3 regions of the Streptomyces peucetius genome follow, and region 1 is predicted to be linked to each of the others. Evidence: riboswitches for the same ligand, from Rfam matches in the RefSeq annotation. Region 1 holds a riboswitch; each other region holds the start of a gene.
The links. A riboswitch is a leader RNA that binds a small molecule or an ion and turns the genes downstream of it on or off. The one in region 1 is predicted to bind cyclic di-AMP.

Region 1 (4,273 bases):
CTTCCAGCCGTTCCAGTCGTCCTCGAACAGCGGGTCCTCGATGGAGACCAGCGGGTACGAGGCGACGAGCTCCTCGTAGTACTCGGTCATCTCGGCGGCCGAGCGGGACTTGCCCTCGAACTCGTACGAGCCGTCCTTGTAGAACTCGGACGCGGCGACGTCGAGCGCGAGCGCGATGTCCTTGCCCGGGGCGTAACCGGCTTCCTTGATGGCCTCGAGGATGAGGTCGAGGGCGGCGCGGTTGGACTCGAGGTTCGGCGCGAAGCCGCCCTCGTCGCCGAGGCCGGTGGACAGGCCCTTCTGCTTCAGGACCTTCTTGAGGGTGTGGTAGACCTCGGTGCCCCAGCGCAGCGCCTCGGAGAAGGACTCGGCGCCGATCGGCGCGATCATGAACTCCTGGATGTCCACGTTGGAGTCGGCGTGCGAACCGCCGTTCAGGATGTTCATCATCGGAACGGGCAGCAGGTGCGCGTTCGGGCCGCCCAGGTAGCGGAAGAGCGGCAGGTCGGAGGCCTCGGAGGCGGCGTGCGCCACGGCGAGGGAGACGCCGAGGATGGCGTTGGCGCCGAGCGAGGACTTGTCCGGGGTGGCGTCCAGGTCGAACATCGCCTGGTCGATCAGGCGCTGCTCGGTGGCGTCGTAGCCGACGAGCTCCGGGCCGATCTGCTCGATGACGGCGAGGACGGCCTTCTCGACGCCCTTGCCCTGGTAGCGGTTCTGGTCACCGTCGCGGAGCTCGAGAGCCTCGAACGCACCGGTGGAGGCGCCGGACGGAACTGCAGCACGACCCGTGCTGCCGTCGTCGAGGCCAACCTCGACCTCGACCGTGGGGTTGCCTCGGGAGTCCAGGATTTCCCGGGCTACGACGACGTCGATGGACGGCACGAGCATCTCCTTCTGGGATGTGACGCGAGAAAAGTGCAGAGGTCTGCTTGGCCTTGCGGCAAGAGCCTAACCGTCCCGGGCGCAAAGGCCGGCCGATGCCCGCCCCCTGGGACGAAAAAGGGCATCAAGACCCGTGGGAGGGGACAAACAAGGCGGTATCTACCTGCGAGTAACCGGCGCTTGGGGACCCGCGCCGCTACGGACCGGGCCCCGGCCCGGCGCGTACGGGGGAAGGCGCGCCGGACCGGGGTGCTCGGGTCCCGTTTCGAACGGGTGGGGGCTTCCCCGGCGCCGCGACGCCGAGAAGGTGCCCCGCCCACGGCCGCAGGGCCGCGGGGGAGGGTCAGCTCAGGTGGAGCTGCTGGCCCGGGTGGATCACGTCGGCGTCCTCGACGATGTCCTTGTTCAGGTCGAACAGCTTCTCCCAGCCGCCCTTGACCTTCTCGGCCTCCGCGATCTTGCTGAGGGTGTCGCCGGCCTTGACCTTGTACTCGCCGTCACCCTTCTTGAAGCCCTCGGCCCTGGGCGCGGCAGCGGCGGGCTCCCCGGCCTTCTCCGCCGGGGCCGGGGCCTCGGTGCGCTCGGAGCGCGTGGTGGGCGCCTCGGCGCGCTCCTCGGACGGCTGGGCCGGCGCGGCGTCGGCGGAGCCGCCGTCGTAGGAGGCGCTGGACAGGCCGACGCCGCAGCTCGGCCAGGCACCCTTGCCCTGACCGGCCAGGACCTTCTCGGCTATCTCGATCTGCTGCGCCTTGGACGCCTGGTCGGCGGTCGCCGCGTACGCGGTGCCGCCGTACGCGGCCCAGGTGGAGGCGGAGAACTGCAGGCCGCCGTAGTAGCCGTTGCCGGTGTTGATGGACCAGTTGCCGCCGGACTCGCACTGGGCGACGGCGTCCCACTCGGAGGCGGTCGCGGCGGAGGCGGAGGTCGCGCCGAGGACCGGGGCGGCGATGGCGGCGCCGGCGACACCGGCGAGCGCGACGAGACGGGTGACCTTCGACGGGCGACGGTGCTTGGCCTTGCCGGAAGAACGCAGCATGGAACTTCTCCTCACCGACGCCTACGAGGTGAGCTGTCGGGTTCGGGCCCGTGAGTTGCCCGGCCGCACGTCCGTGGGACGCGCGGGCTTCACCCCCAGCCGGCTCCGGTCCGTCGGTCTCTCGATCCGAACGAACGGTTCCGGCACTTACCTTGGGTCCCCCGCTCCTGCCTTCGGCGCTCTGAGCGACGACTGTTCCCCCGACCGACGGCAGGATTCGGCGTATCGGTCGACGGAGCCCGCGGTGGCGAGCGGTTCAGACCGTAGACACAGGACTCCCCGATGTTCAAAGTCGAACATCGGGGAGGAAACGCCCGAAACGAACACCGGCAGATGTCCGTTTTCGCAGGTGAGGGGCAGAGTGGCCGCATTCGTCGGGCGATGCGCGCCAATCCGGGCGAAGAGACCCTTGTCTCACTCGAACGAAGCGGACATAAGCCCACGAACCCCCGCCCGAACTAGCGCTGAGTCAGGCTCAGATCGAGGTGCTGACCGGGGAGGATGAGGTCGGGGTCGGCCCCGACGGTCTCCTCGTTGGCCTCGTAGAGGGTCACCCACCCGCCGGGCACCTCGTGCGCGGCGGCGATGTCGCACAGGTTGTCGCCGGGCTGAACGGTGTACACGCCGGGGCCGGTTGTCCCGTCCGCGCCCTGACGGCCGGAACTGTCACCCCTTGAGGCGTGGCGTCCGCCTTCACGGGCATCACCCGAATCGCCGGTCCCGGCCTCGCTGTCGGCGGGCTCGCCACGGTGCTTGCCGGTGCCGGCCGTCGCCTCGCCGGACGGGTCCGTCGCGGCGGCACCGTCCGTGGGCCCGGCGCCGATGTCACCGTCCTTGGGGGCCGGGTCGCCGGCGGCGTCGCCGGACGACTCGGCCGTGTCGCCGGTGTCCGATCCACCGGACTCATCGGAGGCGTCCGGGGTGCCCGTGGAGCCCTCGGACGTCTCGTCGCCGCCCGTGGCGTCGGCCGGGTCGGCCGGTTCCGCCGGGTCCAGGATGCCGAGCGAGTCGGAGGCGTCGGGCGACGGCTCGCCGGCCGTCGCGTCGCTCTCCTGCGGCAGCGGCAGGATGCCCGGGTCGACATCGGCCTCCGCGCCGTCGTCCTGCAGTCCGGCGAGGGGGCCGCAGGCGGGCCAGGCGCCGGGGCCCTCGGCGGCGAGCACCTTCTCCGCGACGGCTATCTGCTGGGAGCGGCTCGCGAGGTCGGCGCTCGCCGCGTACGCGGTGCCGCCGTAGGCGTCCCAGGTCTCCTGCGAGAACTGCAGCCCGCCGTAGAAGCCGTTGCCGAAGTCGGCGCTCCAGGCCCCGCCGCTCTCGCACTCGGCGACGCGGTCCCAGGTGCTCGCGTCGGCGGCGGACGCCGAGCCGGCGCCGAGCAGCGGGATGGCGATGGCCGAACCGGTCACCCCTGCCGCGACGATGAGGGCCGGAGCCTGGCGGGGTCGGCGGTGTCGTCCGTTCCCGGAGAGCATGCGGTTGCCTTTCGCGTGACAGCTGTGAACTCTGCGGCCTGCTGATGCGTGCCGAGTGACTGGTGAACGTAGCGGCATTCGAACGTGAGTCACAAGTCGATGCAGCAGAGATCACGTGAAAGTCACAGAAGTGACGCTGCGTCAGTTTGTTTGAGGTGTGAACTCAACGGGCAGAGTGCGCAATCCACGCATGATGAGACCCCCACGCCAGCGCAAATCGTCCGGATCTCCCGCAAGCCGCAAGTCCGGCATTCTGCGGAGCAGGGTGGCCAGTGCGGTCTGCCCCTCGAGCCGGGCGAGGGGGGCGCCGAGGCAGTAGTGGATCCCGTGGCCGTACCCCAGATGCTGGTTGTCGGTCCGTGACAGGTCGAGCGTGTCGGGGGAGTCGAAGCGCTCCGGGTCGCGGTCGGCGGCCGCGAGGACGACGAGCACGGGGTCGCCCGCCGCGATGCGCTGCCCTCCGACGGTGAGCGGCTCCGTGGCGAAGCGCCAGGTCGCGAGCTCCACCGGCCCGTCGTAACGCAGCAGTTCCTCCACTCCGGTCGCCAGCAGGCCGCTCTCCCCGGCGGCGAGGGACGCCTGCAGGCGCTCCCGCTGCCCGGGGTTGCGCAGCAGTGCGTAGACGCCGTTGCCGATGAGGTTGACGGTGGTCTCGAAGCCGGCGAACAGGAGGATGAAGGCCATCGCGGCGGCCTCGTTCTCGGTGAGGTGCTCGCCATGGTCGGATGCCTTGATGAGTCCCGAGATGAGGTCCTCGCCGGGATCCTCCCGCTTCCGGTGGATCAGCTCGGCCAGGTATCCGCGCATCTTCTTCACGGAGCGGGCGACTCCGCCGCGCGGGCCGCCGCCGTGCCGGATCATCATCCCGGCCCAGTCGCGG
Region 2 (4,273 bases), 640 kb from region 1:
GTCCGCAGCCGTCAGCGGACCCGGCAGGAGAGACCACCTTTGGGACAGCAGCGGCGGGATGAAGGCGGCGCGCGTCGGGCCCCGTGGTTCGTGCGTGCCCTGCCCGTCGCGATGATCGTCGCAGGGGTGGTCTTCGACATGCTGACACCGCCTCGTTTCACCGCGGTGCCGCTCTTCGCCGCCGCGCCCCTTCTCGCCGCCCCTCTCGTCTCGTTCGTGGCGACCCTGCTCATGGGTGTCGCCGCGATCCTGGGGGTGAGCGGCATGCACGTCTACAACGGGACCGCCGCGCAGATCACCGCGGCCACCGAGACCACCACGGTGCTCACCGTCGCCGCTCTGGCCCTGGTCATCAACAGGGTCGTACAGCGCAGAGGCGAGCAGCTGGCCTCGGCGCGGGTGATCGCCGAGACCGCGCAGCGGGCCGTGCTGCCCGCGCCGGCCGAGCGGATCGGCGGCCTGCACATCGCCGCCCGGTACGAGGCGGCGCAGGAGGGCGCCTTCATCGGCGGCGACCTGTTCGCGGTGCAGGACACCCCGCACGGTGTGCGGCTCCTCGTGGGCGACGTCCGGGGCAAGGGGCTGGGGGCGGTGGCGACCGTGGCGGTCGTCATCGGCGCGTTCCGCGAGGCCGCGGAGCAGGAGCGCTCGCTCGAGGGTGTGGGGCAGCGGCTGGAGCGCGCGCTCAAGCGGGAGGGGGACCGGCGCGAGGGCCTGGACGCGGTGGAGGGCTTCACCACGGCCGTGCTGGGCGAGATTCCCCGCGGCCGTCCGCTGGTGCGGCTGGTGAACCGGGGGCATCCGGAGCCGCTGGTGCTGCATGCCGACGGGGGGCTGGACGTGCTCCGTCCGCCGCAGGCGGCGCTGCCGCTCGGCATGGGTGATCTGGGGGAGTGGCCGGACCGGGCGGCGGAGTATCCGCTGCCCGACGGGGCGACGCTGCTGCTCTACACGGACGGGGTGACGGAGGCGCGCGACGACCGCGGCGTCTTCTACGACCCGGTGGAACGGCTCACCGGGCGGCTCTTCCCGGGGCCGGGGGAGCTGCTGGACGCACTCGTCGACGACGTACGCCGGTACACCGGCGGCGGCTCGAACGACGACATGGCTCTGCTGGCCGTCGGCCGTCCGGCTCGGGGCCAGCCGGAGCGGCGCAGGATTGTGCCGGTGGTTCCTCCGGCGGTCTGAGCCGACGGCGGAAGCGGATGTCGTCCTCTTCCCGAGGGCCGTCGGACCGTCCGTCAGCCGCCGGCCCGCGTGTCGTCGGACCGCCCGTCGGCCCTCGGCCCGCGCGTCAACCGGCCCGCGCGCCGTCGGCGCCTCGACCCGCGGGCCGGCCTCGGTCGTCCTTACGGCCTGTGACCCAAGGGCACCTCTCCGCATAACATTTGACACACCGTCAGGAAAAGGTCTCTGTCCGATGTTTGATCAAGTCGCCCGATTCTGAGTGCCTCTGTCACGTTAAGTCCCCGTCGAAATCGCTAATGATCAGTCGGAACAGCTTGGAATCCGGCCCCGCCGTCTATTAACGTTCGATAACGCAGCGCGGTCGTCCCAGCCGTCGTCAGAGGCGGCACCGCGCGCACGCGCCGAATCCCGCAAGGGAACCGGGGAACCACCAATTGGGGTGAATCGGGCACCTTTTGCCGCTCAGTCCGCGGTCGAGGCGCCCGTAGGAGACCTTCCTGCTCCGAACCCGTCAGCTAACCCGGTAGGCGAGAAGGAAGGAAGGAGAACGCCTTCGTGGCGTCCAACATGCCTGCCCCAGAGGCCCGCTTCGCGTCCGAACGCATCGGTGACGACGCACCCGAGCGGACCTGGGAGGAATGGAATCCCACAGAGGAGTCCATCCGCCCGGTGCGCGGCCGGCACCGTGTCATCAAGCAGCGCGGCGGACTCGCCCGCAGCTCCACGGTGCTCGGCGTCGGTGTGATCGCCGCGGTCGGCGCGGGTGGCATAGCCACCGCGCAGGACAAGCCGGCGGTCTCCATTTCCCTTCCCGACGCCATCACGGACAATCTTCCCGACGCCAAGTCCCTGCCGGGCGTGGGCTCGTTGGTGTCCGACGACTCGGATTCCGACGCCGCGGCGGACGTGAACACCGCCCCGCTGACCGCCGCGACCACGGTGGCCGACGGTGGCGACGGCTCCGCCCGGGCGACGGGCGCGGGCGAGGCGTTGCGGGCCCGCATCCTCGCGCAGGCCGAGCAGCAGCAGGCCGCCGCGGACGCGGAGGCCAAGGCCGCCGCGGAGAAGGCCGCCGCCGAACAGGCCGCGGCCGCTGCGGAAAAGCAGCAGAGCGAGGCAGAGGCCAAGGCCGCGGAAGAGAAGCGCAAGGCGGAAGAGGCCGCCCGGGCCAAGGCGGAGGCCGAGCGTCTCGCCGAGCTCGCGAGGAGCTTCTCCCTGCCCACCTCCTCGTACACGATCACCTCCACCTTCGGCGAGTCCGGCTCCATGTGGTCCTCCGGCCAGCACACCGGCCTGGACTTCGCCGCCCCGACCGGCACCCCGGTCAAGGCCGTGCACAGCGGCACGGTCAAGTCCGCGGGGTGGTCCGGCTCGTACGGCTACCGCATCGTCCTCGAACTCGACGACGGCACCGAGGTCCTGTACGCCCACCTGTCGTCCATGACGGCGAGCGCGGGCCAGAAGGTCACCACCGGCGAGACGATCGGGCGTGTCGGCGCCACCGGCAACGTCACCGGGCCCCATCTGCACCTCGAGGTGCACACCGCGGGCGGCTCCGGCATCGACCCGATGGCCTGGCTGCGCGGCAAGGGCCTCACGATCTGATCCCTGCCCGGTACGGGGCTCCGCATGCTCTCCCATGCGCTTCTCCGTGCCGGGCATCTCCATGTCTCCGGCATTCCTGCCGCACCCCCCGACGCCAGGGCTGCCGGGCTGTGCCCGGGCACCCGCCGCCGATGGGGCGTCCGCGCTGTCGCGGCCGCCGACGCGGGTCAGTAGCGGTACGGGTTGTAGCCGCCGTAGTTCCGGTACGGCGGCGGCACCGGCACCCGGCTCGTCGCCCGGGCCGCGTACGCCAGTGACGGACCCGCCACCTGTCTGCGCTGCCACAGGTGGTGCAGCAGTTCCTGCTCGCGCTCCGCGAAGTCCGGGTCCGCCGCGCCCCGGTGTGCCCGGCGGCGCAGAAAGGCCAGTGACGTCGCGAACGCCTCGTACTCCGACACCGCGTGGCCGGCGGCCGGGCCGTACGTGCGCCGGGCGAAGTCACGCGCCAGCGTGCGGGCGCGCATCGACGAAAGGGCGCGCGGCTCGGACGCCGGCATCCAGCCCGCCGCGGCATAGGCGGGGAGCTCGTCGGATATCGTGCGCAGCTCGCGCTGGCGGGTCCATATCGTCAGCCAGGTGAGCAGCCCGAACGCCGGCACCATGAACGCCCCGTACACCGCGTAGAAGCCCCACGGGCCGAGCATCGACGCCGAGCCGTTCCACAGGGCGTGCATGCCCATCGCGAGGGCAAGACCCAGGAGCGGCAGGGCGATACGCCGCAGACGCCGGTGGTGGCGCGCGCCGAGCGCGGCGACACCGAAGCCGAGGCCCGTGAGCACGGTGAAGAGCGGATGGGCGAACGGTGACATCACGACCCGTACGAAGAAGGTCGCGGCGGTCACCGACGCGAAGCCGGAGGTGCCCGTCGACTGGTCCTCGTCGAACGCGCTGCCCAGGTAGAGGATGTTCTCCGTGAAGGCGAAGCCGGTGGCGGTGAAGCCGGCGACCACCACGCCGTCCACGAGTCCGGTGAAGTCCCGTCTGCGGAAGACGAAGATCAGCAGGATCGCTGCGGCCTTCGCGCTCTCCTCGACCACGGGCGCTATGACCGTCGCCCCGATGGTGTCGGCGGAAGCCGGATCGGCGGTCGCCGTCGCTATCCAGCGGGTCGCGAACGTGTTCGCGATGATCGCGATCAGGGCCGCGGCGCAGGCGCCCCAGGCGAAGGCGAAGAGGAGGTTCCGCCAGGGGCCTGGCTCGACCCGGTCCAGCCAGCGGAACGCGGCCAGCAGCAGCGGGACGGGCAGTGTCGCCAGAGCCAGGCCGACCACGAACCCGTGGGTGCCGGTCTGTTCCCGCACCAGCACCAGGATCACCAGGCCGCAGAGGGCGAGCAGCGTGATCACCGCACCGGCGCGGACCGCCCTGCTGCGCCAGAACCTCGAGGCCGCCAGGGGCCGGTAGCGCCGGCGCGCGGGCTCGGGGACCTCGGTGAGCAGCGCGTCGACATGCTCCTGGCGGCACGCCGGCAGCACCGGGT
Region 3 (4,273 bases), 3.0 Mb from region 1:
GGCGGCACGCTCCGCGTGCAGTGCCGTCAGCGCCCGGGCCCGCCCGGCGTCACCGCGCGCCACGGCGTCGACGATCGCGCCGTGCTCGGCCCACGACTCGACCGGCGCGGCCGGGTGCTCGACCACGTACATCCAGGCGATCTTGTGCCGCAACTGGGTGAGCAGCGCGGTGAGTCCGGGGCTGCCGCAGGACTGGGCGAGCGTCTCGTGGAACCAGTTGCCGAGGGAGCGCAGGTCTTCGCCCTGCCCCCGCCGCGCCCTCTCCTGCCCCAGTCTGACCAGGCCGCGAAGCACCTTGAGATGCGCTTCGGTGCGGCGCTGTGCGGCGCGCGCCGCCCCCAGGGGCTCCAACAGCAGCCGGATCTCCAGGAGATCGGCGGCTTCCTGCTCCGTGGGTTCGGCGACGCAGGCGCCCGCGTGCCGCCGGGTGACGACGAACCCCTCCGACTCCAGGGTGCGCAGCGCCTCACGCACCGGGACCCGGGAGACCCCGTAGCGGCGGGCGAGCTGCTCCTCGGCGAGCCGGCTGCCGCGCTCGAAGACACCGGAGACGATGTCGTCACGGATCGCCGTGCATACCGAGTGCGCGGGAATACGCATGACCGAACCTCCGCCTTGATCCGAGCGAAACGCAACCGATTGACGCGCCTTCCCGTGACTCTATTGCAATGCGCGCCGTTTTCCGACGGCGCCCGTGAAACCACGGAAATCTCTTGGCCGGAGCGGCAATCACGGAATGGTGAAAACGGCACGGAACACGGCGAAGGCCCCCGGCGGAAGCCGGGGGCCTTCGAGCGGGCTGCGCATGACCGCTAGACGGCGACGCCGTGCGAGCGGAGGTAGGCGACCGGGTCGATGTCGGAGCCGTACTCGGCTGTGGTCCGCGCCTCGAAGTGCAGGTGCGGGCCGGTCGAGTTGCCGGTCGAGCCGGAGAGGCCGATCTGCTGGCCCGGGGTGACCTGCTGGCCGACGAAGACGCCGATGGACGACAGGTGGCCGTACTGGGTGTAGGTGCCGTCGTTCATCCGGATCACGATGTTGTTGCCGTACGCGCCGCCCCAGCCCGCCTCGACGACGGTGCCGGAGCCCACCGCCACGACGGAACTGCCGGACGCGGCACGGAAGTCGACGCCGGAGTGCGAGCCGGAGGACCACAGGGCGCCACCGGCGCGGTAGCCGGTGGTCACGTAGGAGCCGGCGACGGGGAGCCGGAAGGAATTCAGCCGCTTGCGCTCGGCCTCACGGGCGGCGCGCTCCTCGGCCTCGCGGGCCGCCTCGGCGCGAGCCTCGGCCCTGCGCTTGGCCTCCGCCGCGGCCTTCGCCCGCGCACGGGCCTTGGCGGCGGCCTCCTCGGCCTCCTTCTTCTGGGCGGCGGCCTGGGCGGCTATCTCGTCGGCGAGCGAGTCCATGGTGACGATCTGCGTGAGGCCGGTGTCCTCGGCGGAGGGGGCGTCGGCGTCGGCGGCGAGTGCCGGGGAGGCGAAGCTTCCGACGACGCCGGTGGTGGCGAGTGCGGCGACGCCGGCCAGGTTCGCGCTCCTGCGCGTCAGGCGGCTCGGGGCACGATGCTTCCCGGTGGCACGGGTGAACGCCATGAAGAGGCTGGTCCTTTCCTTCCTTCTCGCCTACCGGGTTAGCTGACGGGTTCGGAGCAGGAAGGTCTCCTACGGGCGCCTCCGCGCAGGCGAAGGTGCCCGATTCACCCCAGGGACGAATGGGTCCCCGGCTCCCCAGGCTCGCGCCTGACGGGGACTCGGCGATGACTGCCCGACGCCGCGGGCGCGACGATCTCCAGGCGGACAGCCGGACCGACGCTAGGCATCCCGTCCGTCGATCACCAAACGGACAGGCCCTTTTGTAGCGCATGCCACAGGGCAGACAGGCAACCTCTCCCATAAAACGGACATACAACGGAACCCCGGCAAACGAATCGAAGCCGGGGTTCCACTTGCATGCCACTTGCCTGTAATGCGCCGCTTTCGACCCTGCATCCGGTCGGCGGCTCCCGATCAGCCCGAGACAACCGCCACTTCACCGATGCCGAGCGCCTTGACCGGCTCCTCGATCTGCGACGCGTCGCCGACGAGCACCGTGACCAGCCGGTCCACCGGGAAGGCGCCCACGACCGCCGCGGTCGCCTCCACCGTGCCGGTCTCCGCCAGCCGAACGTACAACTGGGCCTGGTAGTCGTCCGGCAGGTGCTGCTCGACCTGGTCGGCCAGGGTGGCCGCGACGGAGGCCGCCGTCTCGTACTTCAGCGGGGCGACGCCCACCAGGTTCTGCACGGCGACGTCGCGTTCGGCGTCGGTGAGGCCCTCGGCCGCGAGCGTGCGGAGCACCTTCCACAGATCCTCGAGCGCGGGCCCGGTGTTGGGCGTGTCCACGGAGCCGCTGATGGCGAGCATGGCCGCGCCGGAGCCGTCGGGGGCGGAGAGCAGGACCTGGCCGAAGGCCCGTACGCCGTAGGTGTAGCCCTTCTCCTCGCGCAGCACCCGGTCGAGGCGGGAGGTGAGGGTGCCGCCGAGGCAGTACGTGCCGAGCACCTGGGCGGGCCAGACCCGGTCGTGGCGGTCCGCTCCGATCCGGCCGATGAGCAGCTGCGTCTGCACGGCCCCGGGACGGTCCACGATGACCACCCGGCCGGTGTCGTCGGCGGTGACCGCGGGCACGGGCCGCGGGTCGGCCTTGTCGCCCGTCCAGGTGCCGAGCGAGTCGCCGAGGACGGCGTCCAGGTCGACGCCGGTGAGGTCGCCGACGATCACGGCGGTCGCGGTCGCGGGACGCACATGGGCCTCGAAGAAGGCGCGTACGGCGGCGGCGTCGATCCGGGCCACCGTCTCCTCCGTGCCCTGGCGGGGGCGGGAGACGCGCAGCGAGGACGGGAAGAGCTCCTTGGCGAGCTGCTTGGCGGCGCGGCGGCCCGGGTTCGCCGTCTCGTGCGGGATCTCGTCGAGGCGGTTGCGGACCAGCCGCTCGACCTCGTCCGGCTCGAAGGCGGGCGCGCGCAGCGCCTCGGCGAGCAGGCCGAGAGCCTTGGGGAGCCGGGAGACCGGCACCTCCAGCGACACCCGCACCCCGGGGTGGTCCGCGTGGGCGTCCAGGGTGGCACCGCAGCGTTCCAGTTCGGCCGCGAACTCCTCCGCCGGGTGCTTGTCCGTACCCTCCGACAGAGCGCGCGCCATGATCGTGGCGACTCCGTCGAGGCCCTCGGGCTCCGCCTCCAGCGGGGCGTCGAGGCAGACCTCGACGGCCACCACCTGCTGGCCGGGGCGGTGGCAGCGCAGCACCGTCAGGCCGTTGTCCAGTGTGCCGCGCTCGGGGGCCGGGAAGGCCCAGGGCCGGGCGGTGCCCGGAGTCGGCTGCGGGTGGAAGTCCATGGTCACGGCAGCGTCGCTCACTGGTCCGTCCCTTCGTGCTCGTGTCCGTCGGCCGCTTCGGTCTCTTCCGCGGCGACCGGTTCATAGACCAGCACCGCCCTGTTCTCGGGATGCAGGCGTGCCTTGGCGACGGCCTGCACCTCCTCCGCGGTGACGTCGAGCACCCGCTGGACGGCGGTCAGCGCCAGCTGGGGATCGCCGAACAGCACCGCGTAACGGCAGAGTTCGTCGGCGCGGCCCGCGACCGTGCCGAGCCGGTCCAGCCACTCGCGCTCCAGCTGGGCCTGAGCCCGCTCCATCTCCCCCGCCGTCGGGCCCTCGGCCGCGAAGCGTGCCAGCTCCTCGTCGACGGCGGCCTCGATCTGCGGAACCTCGACGCCTCCGGAGGTCTTGACGTCCAGCCAGCCCATCGACGGGGCGCCCGCCAGCCGCAGCAGACCGAATCCGGCCGCGACGGCGGTCCGGTCGCGGCGCACCAGGCGGTTGTGGAGCCGGGAGGACTCCCCGCCGCCGAGGACCGTGAGCGCAAGGTCCGCGGCGTCGCACTCGCGGGTGCCGTCGTGCGGAAGGCGGTAGGCGGCCATCAGGGCACGGGCCGGGACCTCCTCGACGACCTCCTCGCGCAGCTGCGCGCCGATGTTCTCCGGGAGCGTGCCGTCACGGGGCGGCTGCTTGCCGTCGTGGGAGGGGATGGACCCGAAGTACTTCTCGATCCAGGCGAGCGTCTGCTCGGGGTCGATGTCGCCGACGACCGACAGCACCGCGTTGTTGGGTGCGTAGTACGTACGGAAGAAGGCCCGGGCGTCCTCGAGGGTCGCCGCGTCCAGGTCGGCCATCGAGCCGATCGGGGTGTGGTGGTAGGGGTGGCCCTGCGGGTAGGCGAGGGCGGTCAGCCT

Region 2: it holds a riboswitch for cyclic di-AMP, as region 1 does, so the genes downstream of both, OGH68_RS17285 (M23 family metallopeptidase) here and OGH68_RS14260 (transglycosylase family protein) in region 1, are expected to answer to the same signal.
Region 3: it holds a riboswitch for cyclic di-AMP, as region 1 does, so the genes downstream of both, OGH68_RS27905 (M23 family metallopeptidase) here and OGH68_RS14260 (transglycosylase family protein) in region 1, are expected to answer to the same signal.

Annotation. Positions count from the first base shown of each region.
Region 1 is NZ_CP107567.1:3,141,652-3,145,924, forward strand. It holds gene eno (phosphopyruvate hydratase) at 1-891, opposite strand, end outside; gene OGH68_RS14260 (transglycosylase family protein) at 1,229-1,921, opposite strand; cyclic di-AMP (ydaO/yuaA leader) riboswitch at 1,925-2,110, opposite strand; gene OGH68_RS14265 (transglycosylase family protein) at 2,380-3,327, opposite strand; gene OGH68_RS14270 (cytochrome P450 family protein) at 3,535-4,273, opposite strand, start outside.
Region 2 is NZ_CP107567.1:3,777,454-3,781,726, reverse strand. It holds gene OGH68_RS17290 (PP2C family protein-serine/threonine phosphatase) at 40-1,188, shown strand; cyclic di-AMP (ydaO/yuaA leader) riboswitch at 1,578-1,733, shown strand; gene OGH68_RS17285 (M23 family metallopeptidase) at 1,744-2,793, shown strand; gene OGH68_RS17280 (PrsW family intramembrane metalloprotease) at 2,961-4,273, opposite strand, start outside.
Region 3 is NZ_CP107567.1:6,130,769-6,135,041, reverse strand. It holds gene OGH68_RS27910 (GntR family transcriptional regulator) at 1-600, opposite strand, end outside; gene OGH68_RS27905 (M23 family metallopeptidase) at 813-1,595, opposite strand; cyclic di-AMP (ydaO/yuaA leader) riboswitch at 1,608-1,769, opposite strand; gene OGH68_RS27900 (M16 family metallopeptidase) at 2,010-3,377, opposite strand; gene OGH68_RS27895 (M16 family metallopeptidase) at 3,395-4,273, opposite strand, start outside.